Amycolatopsis sp. NBC_01488: one gene and its partner. The protein of the gene in region 1 binds, or shares a complex with, the protein of each later gene. Links are inferred from orthologs where the notes say so. Each region holds a gene or a part of one and is shown in the gene's direction. Other genes may lie near its edges. The genes, in order: dnaB and dnaG.

Region 1 (3,201 bases):
GACGCCGCTCGCCGTGCCCAAGAGCCAGATCGAGGGGACCGCCCGCGGCGACGAAGGCGGGTACGCGGTGCTCCGCAACGACCGCCCGGCCGAGGGTTCGCACGAGGTCGACGAGCTCCGGCGGATCCTGGCGTTACGCCGAATGGGGAGTGGCAGCCTGTACGTCGCGGCCCGCAGCCGCAGCGGAGCCTGGCACCGCATCGAACGGCCGGTGAACTACATCGATACGTCGGAAGGCCGGTGGCTGACCGAAGAGGTGCCGGGCCGCGGCGAGAGCCGGATCGCGTTCACCCCGGCCGACCAGCGCGTTCTCGCTGACCGGTTACGCAGCGCACAGGCACGGCTCACCGCGGCCTGACCCGTTGGCCGTTCAGCCCACCGGGTTACGGCTCTACCCTCCGTGATTTTCATCCACAGGTCGCGCGGTTCAATGGTCTCCAGCTGGTCCACGACACGCCGAACAACGGATTTCGCGCGACACGCCGCACGAGTTTCCGGGAAGTTCTCCACACCTTGTTCACAGTCGTTGACCTGGGGATTCCCCGAACCCGAGCACGCTTGTCCCCAACTTGTCCACAGCTGTCGCGGCACCTGTGACTGGTTGCCCCCATTCATCCCCAGGTTGTCCACAGATGGGTCCCCATCCCGAATTGCCTTCGGCCTTCCGGGGGATCTAGCGTGCCCGCTCGGGCCGGTACTCACGGTGGCGCCCGGCGTGCCTCCCGGAGCCGGACGGCGATCTCGCCGATCATCAGGGGACGAGCCCGGCCCGGATCGAGCCGGGTGCTTCGAGAGCGAAGATCCGGCATACTAGAACAGATGTTCGACACGATGAGGGGGTGTCCGGGGCGGTGGCGCTGACCGACGACCGCAGTCCGATGTACGCGGAGTCCGACCCGGGTCCGAGCGACCCCGGCTCCGGCGGCGGGTTCGACCGCCAGCCACCGCAGGACATCGCGGCCGAGCAGTCCGTGCTCGGCGGCATGCTGCTGTCCAAGGACGCGGTCGCCGACGTCATCGAGGCGCTCGGCCCCGACGACTTCTACCGCCCGGCGCACCAGGCGATCTACGACTGCGTCCTCGACCTCTACGGCCGCGGCGAGCCGGCCGACCCGATCACCATCTCGGCGGAGCTGGAACGCCGGGGCGAGCTGGGCCGCGTCGGCGGCGCGCCCTACCTGCACACGCTGATCGCGACGGTGCCGACCGCGGCGAACGCGGGCTACTACGCGGAGATCGTCGCGGAGAAGGCGGTGCTGCGCCGGCTGGTCGAGGCGGGCACCCGGATCGTGCAGTACGGCTACGGCGCGGCGGCCGCGGACGGCGCGAACATCGACGAGGTCGTCGACCGCGCGCAGGCCGCGATCTACGACGTCACCGAGCGCCGGACCAGCGAGGACTACGTCGCGCTGGAAGAGCTGCTGCAGCCGACGATGGACGAGATCGACGCGATCGCCTCGCGCGGTGGCCAGTCCCAGGGCATCCCGACCGGGTTCACCGACTTCGACGAGCTGACCAACGGCCTGCACCCGGGCCAGATGATCATCGTCGCGGCTCGGCCCGGTGTCGGCAAGTCGACACTGGGCCTGGACTTCGCGCGGTCGGCGTCCATCCGGCACGGCCTGACCAGCGTCATCTTCTCGCTGGAAATGAGCCGGACCGAGATCGTCATGCGCATGCTCTCGGCCGAGGCGAAGATCCGCCTCGCCGACATGCGCGGCGGCAAGATGTCCGACGACGACTGGACGCGGCTGGCCCGCCGGATGAGCGAGGTGTCCGAGGCACCGCTGTTCGTCGACGACTCGCCGAACATGACGATGATGGAGATCCGGGCGAAGGCGCGGCGCCTGAAGCAGCGCAACGACCTGAAGCTCGTCGTCCTCGACTACCTGCAGCTGATGACCTCCGGCAAGCGCGTCGAGTCGCGGCAGCAGGAGGTCTCGGAGTTCTCGCGGCAGATGAAGCTGCTGGCCAAGGAGATCGAGGTCCCGGTGATCGCGATCAGCCAGCTGAACCGTGGTCCCGAGCAGCGGACGGACAAGCGCCCGATGCTGTCCGACCTGCGTGAGTCCGGCTCACTGGAGCAGGACGCCGACCTCGTCATCCTGGTCAACCGCCCCGACGCGTGGGAGCGCGACGACCCGCGCGCGGGCGAGGCGGACCTGATCATCGCGAAGCACCGTGCCGGCCCGACGGCGACGATCACCGTCGCCCACCAGCTGCACTACAGCCGGTTCGTGGACCTCTCGCACGACTAGCCGAGCGCGCTGTACCCGCGGACGAACGCCGTGAGGAGCCGGCCGAAGTTCTCGCGGTCGTCCTCCGGCCAGTCCGCCATCACCTCGGCGAACACCGAGCGCCGGAAGGCGTGCAGCTCGTCGAGGTGCGCCTGGCCGGCCTCGGTCGGCACGAGCACCGCACGCCGTCCGTCGCGCTGATCGGCTTCGCGGCGGAGCAGGCCCTGCTCGACCGCGCGCGCCACCAGCCGGCTGGCGCGGGGCTGGTCGACGCCCATCGCCGCGCTCAAGGCCGTCACCGTGCTGGGCTCGCCGCGTTCGGCGAGCTCTTCGACGACGTCGAGCAGTTCGTGCACCGGGTCGTGCGCGCCCTGGCCGCGGGCCTTGCCGATCCGGCTCAGCGCCCGCCGCTGCTGGCTGCGGCGGATGGCGATCATCGCGCGCTCGACGTCGGCCACCGCGTCCGTCATGGTTGCCCCACCTCCGAACTACATGTACTTTTACATGTAGTTGTTCATCTACATGGCTGGAGTATCCATGAAACCCCTCGGCTGGCACCTGCGCCACGTCCACGAGCTTCTCGAATCCTCCATGGGCCGGGTCCTCGACACGGAGTCGCTGACCCGGCGGCATTGGCAGGTACTCAACACGATCGCCCTCGGCGCCCGTACGCCGGAGGACGTCGACGCGGTCATGGCGCCGTTCGTCACCGCCGAGGGGTCGATGACCCCGAAGATCGCCGACCTGCGCGAGCGCGGCTGGCTCGCCGAAAACGGCGAGCTCACCCACGCGGGTCGCGCCACCCACGCCCGCGTCGAGGAGCGCATCAAGGCCTTCCGCGCCGCGGCGATGGACGGCATCAGCGACGACGACTACCGCGCGATGATCCGCTCCCTGGAGCGCTGCGCGGCGAACCTCGAAGCCGCCTGAGGAATATCCCGGCACGCGAGGGCGTCAGGTATTG
Region 2 (3,279 bases), 2.7 Mb from region 1 along the record:
GGCCCTTGCCGTTCGAGTCGCCGATGAGCACGACGTCCGGAGCCAGCAGCTCGGTCATCGCCCGGATGTCGCCCTCCTGCAGCGCGGTGACGAACTTCTTGAGGATCTTCGCCTGGTCGTCCAGCGGCACGCGCGGCGCCGGGTCGGCGTCGGCGAGCGCCTTGCGGCCGCGGGACGCGTGCTGGCGAGCGGCCTCGGCCGAGACGCCGAGCGCGTCGGCGATCTCCGAGAACGGCACCGAGAAGGCGTCGTGCAGCACGAACGCGACCCGCTGCTCCGGGGTCAGCTTGTCGAGCACGACCAGCGCGGCCATCCGCAGCCCGTCGTCACGGACCGCGACGTCGAGGGGATCTTCGCTCACTGGCCGCCCGAACGGCGTCACCACCGGCTCGGGCAGCCAGTTGCCGACGTACTTCTCCCGCCGCGCGGGGGCCGACTTGAGCCGGTCGAGGCAGATCCGGCCGACGACCGTGGTGAGCCAGCCGCGCAGGTCGCGGATCGCCACGCGGCCGGCGTCGTCGAGCCCGGCCAGGCGCAGCCAGGACTCCTGGACCGCGTCCTCGGCGTCGGCACGCGTGCCGGTCAGCCGGTAGGCGACCCCGATCAGGTGATCGCGGTGCGCGGCGAACTCCGCGGCGAGGGTTTCCTGGGCGGTGGGCGTGGAGGCCATCTCCCGAGTGTGCCGCACGCGAGGGGAGACGGGACGAGGGGAGACAGCGCAGCAGACTAGAGTGGTCGCCGTGGCAGGACGGATTCGGGAGAGCGACATCGCGGAGGTGCGCGAGCGGAACCGGATCGACGAGGTCGTCGGGGAGTACGTGGCGCTGCGCCGCGCCGGTGGAGGCAGCCTGAAGGGCCTCTGCCCGTTCCACAACGAGAAGACCCCGTCGTTCAACGTCCGCCCGACGCACGGCACCTTCCACTGCTTCGGCTGTGGCGAGGGCGGCGACGTGATCAAGTTCATCCAGAAGATCGACCTGATCACGTTCGTGGAAGCCGTCGAGCGGCTGGCCGACCGGGTCGGCATCCGGCTCACCTACGAAGGCGGCGGCGCGACGATCCAGCGCGACCGCGGCAGCCGCAGCCGGCTGATCGAGGCACACCGGGCCGCCCAGGAGTTCTACGCCGAGCAGCTGGTCACCGACGAGGCGCGCGCGGCGCGGGACTTCCTGTCCGAGCGCGGGTTCGACGCGGCCGCGGCGAAGACGTTCGGCTGCGGGTACGCCCCCGGCGGCTGGGACAAGCTGACGAAGCACCTGCTCAACCGCGGTTTCGAGGTCAAGGAGCTGCTGACGGCGGGGCTGTCCAAGGAGGGCCAGCGCGGCCCGATGGACCGCTTCCACCGGCGCCTCGTCTGGCCGATCCGCGACGTCGGCAACGAGGTCGTCGGCTTCGGTGCCCGGCGGCTGTTCGACGACGACCGGATCTCGGCGAAGTACCTCAACACCGCCGAGTCGCCGATCTACAAGAAGTCGCAGGTCATGTTCGGCCTCGACCTGGCCAAGCGCGAGATCGCGAAGCGGCACCAGGTCGTCGTGGTCGAGGGCTACACCGACGTGATGGCGATGCACGCGGCGGGCGTGCCGACGGCGGTCGCGTCGTCGGGCACGGCGTTCGGCGAAGACCACATGAAGGTGCTTCGCCGGCTGATGATGGACGACGACGCCTTCCGCGGCGAAGTGATCTTCACCTTCGACGGCGACGAAGCGGGCCAGAAAGCCGCACTCAAGGCGTTCGAGGGTGACCAGACGTTCGCCGGTCAGACCTACATCGCGGTCGCGCCGGACGGCATGGACCCGTGCGAGCTGCGGCTGGCCAAGGGCGACAGCGCGGTGAAGGACCTGGTCGCGCGGCGGACCCCGCTGTTCGAGTTCGTCATCCGGAGCACGCTCAAGAACTACGACCTCGACTCGGTCGACGGCCAGGTCGCGGCGCTGCAGAAGACAGTGCCGATGGTCGCGTCGATCAAGGACCGCGCGGCCCGCGACGGCTACGCGTCGAAGCTCGCCTGGTGGGTCGGCTGGCAGGACGTCGCGCAGGTGGTCAACCGGGTCCGCGGCAGCGCGGGCGCGACCGACCGGCGTGGCGGCCCGCCCCTCAAGCAACCGGCCCGCGTCGGTGCTCCGGAGGCTTCGGCGACGCCGGACGTGGCCCGCCCGGCGCCGAAGGACCCGCGGTTCGCCGTCCAGCGCGAGGCGTTGAAGGCCGCGCTGCAGCAGCCCGCGATCGCCGGGCCGGAGTACGACGCGCTGCCGCTGGAGGCGTTCACGCACCCGGTGTACGTCGCGGTGCACGAGGCCGTGCTCAAGGCGGGCGGTGCGGGCTCGGGCCTGACCGGCCCGGCGCTGCTGGACGCGGCGGCCCCGCACTGTCCGGAAGGGACGGTCCGGCGCGTGCTGTCCGAGCTGGCCGTGGAACCGTTGCAGGCCAAGGACGAAGTCGACTCCCGGTACATCTCGTCGATCCTCGCCCGGCTGCAGGAGGGGCTCGTCGGCCGGCAGATCGCGGAGATCAAGGGCAAGCTGCAGCGGCTCTCGCCGGTCGAAGCGCCGGACGACTACCGCGCGCTGTTCGGCGACCTCGTCGCGCTGGAGCAGTACAAGAAGTCGCTGGGCGAGCAGGCCGCCGCCGGCGCGTGGGGCTGACGTGGGGTTCCTGCGCCGGTTGCTGGGCGACCGCACGCCGGCCGGGTTCGCCGGCGTCCTGGAGCCGGGCGAGGACGTCGTCGACAGCGCCCCGGTCGAGGGCGGCGGGCACCTCGTCGTGACGCAGCTCGGGCTGTGGGTCCCTGCCGAAGACGGGGCGCGGCGCGTCGGCTGGCACCTCGTCGGCAAGGCGGCCTGGGCGGACGGCGTCTTCACGCTGACCGAGTCGGCCGAGGTGGGCACGGCGGGGTCGGCGGTCGTGCTGGCCGACCGGCCGCCGGTCCGCTACCGGCTGCCCTCGCCGGGCAAGGTGCCGCGCGAGGTGCACCTGCGCGTCGAGGGCTCGATCCGCTCGCGGCACCGGCAGGAGATCGGGGCCGGGGGCGCGTGGTTCGTGCAGCGCAAGGTGCCCGGCCGCGACGGCAGCGTCCTGCAGGTCCGGCCCGACCCGGGCACGGATGCCGAGCTGGTGACGGCCATCGCCGAGCAGGTCGCCGCGAAGCTGGTCAACCCCGCCGAATAGCAGTACGCTCGTACTCAGTACAGGCGTACTGTTTGCTGGGAGGCTGCCGTGTGGGATCCGGACAAGTACCTCGACTACGCCGACCTGCGGGCCCGGCCGTTCTACGACCTG

Evidence for each region.
Region 2: the proteins of dnaB (region 1) and dnaG are in contact, whole or in part, in a crystal structure (PDB 2R6A), measured with the Geobacillus stearothermophilus proteins. The link is inferred for Amycolatopsis sp. NBC_01488 from one-to-one orthologs. Residues at the interface, in WP_033016901.1 of Geobacillus stearothermophilus: Ser13, Glu15, Ala16, Gln18, Glu91, Leu92, Asp94, Ala95, Val96, Pro97, Thr98, Ala99, Ala100, Asn101, Tyr104, Tyr105, Ile108; in WP_049624496.1 of Geobacillus stearothermophilus: Lys456, Leu457, Leu458, Pro459, Ala460, Asn463, Ala464, Leu467, Leu535, Leu536, Ile537, Ala538, Gln544, Glu545, Asp548, Tyr549, His552.

The regions. Positions count from the first base shown.
Region 1 is NZ_CP109434.1:2,444,635-2,447,835, reverse strand. The notes cover bases 165-3,054. They hold dnaB (replicative DNA helicase), read left to right. Parts: upstream 165-851; coding sequence 852-2,258; downstream 2,259-3,054. Other genes in these bases: OG738_RS11735 (helix-turn-helix domain-containing protein), read left to right, coding at 2,775-3,054; OG738_RS11740 (MarR family winged helix-turn-helix transcriptional regulator), read right to left, coding at 2,255-2,707; OG738_RS11750 (ESX secretion-associated protein EspG), read left to right, coding at 165-358. Also shown: more of OG738_RS11750, read left to right, coding at 1-164; more of OG738_RS11735, read left to right, coding at 3,055-3,167. UniProt on the Escherichia coli protein: The main replicative DNA helicase, it participates in initiation and elongation during chromosome replication. Travels ahead of the DNA replisome, separating dsDNA into templates for DNA synthesis.
Region 2 is NZ_CP109434.1:5,094,668-5,097,946, forward strand. What follows is about bases 221-3,188. They hold dnaG (DNA primase), read left to right. Parts: upstream 221-731; coding sequence 732-2,645; downstream 2,646-3,188. Other genes in these bases: OG738_RS24645 (sigma-70 family RNA polymerase sigma factor), read right to left, coding at 221-670; OG738_RS24655 (hypothetical protein), read left to right, coding at 2,647-3,168. In the rest of the region: more of OG738_RS24645, read right to left, coding at 1-220; OG738_RS24660 (trans-aconitate 2-methyltransferase), read left to right, coding at 3,217-3,279. UniProt on the Escherichia coli protein: RNA polymerase that catalyzes the synthesis of short RNA molecules used as primers for DNA polymerase during DNA replication.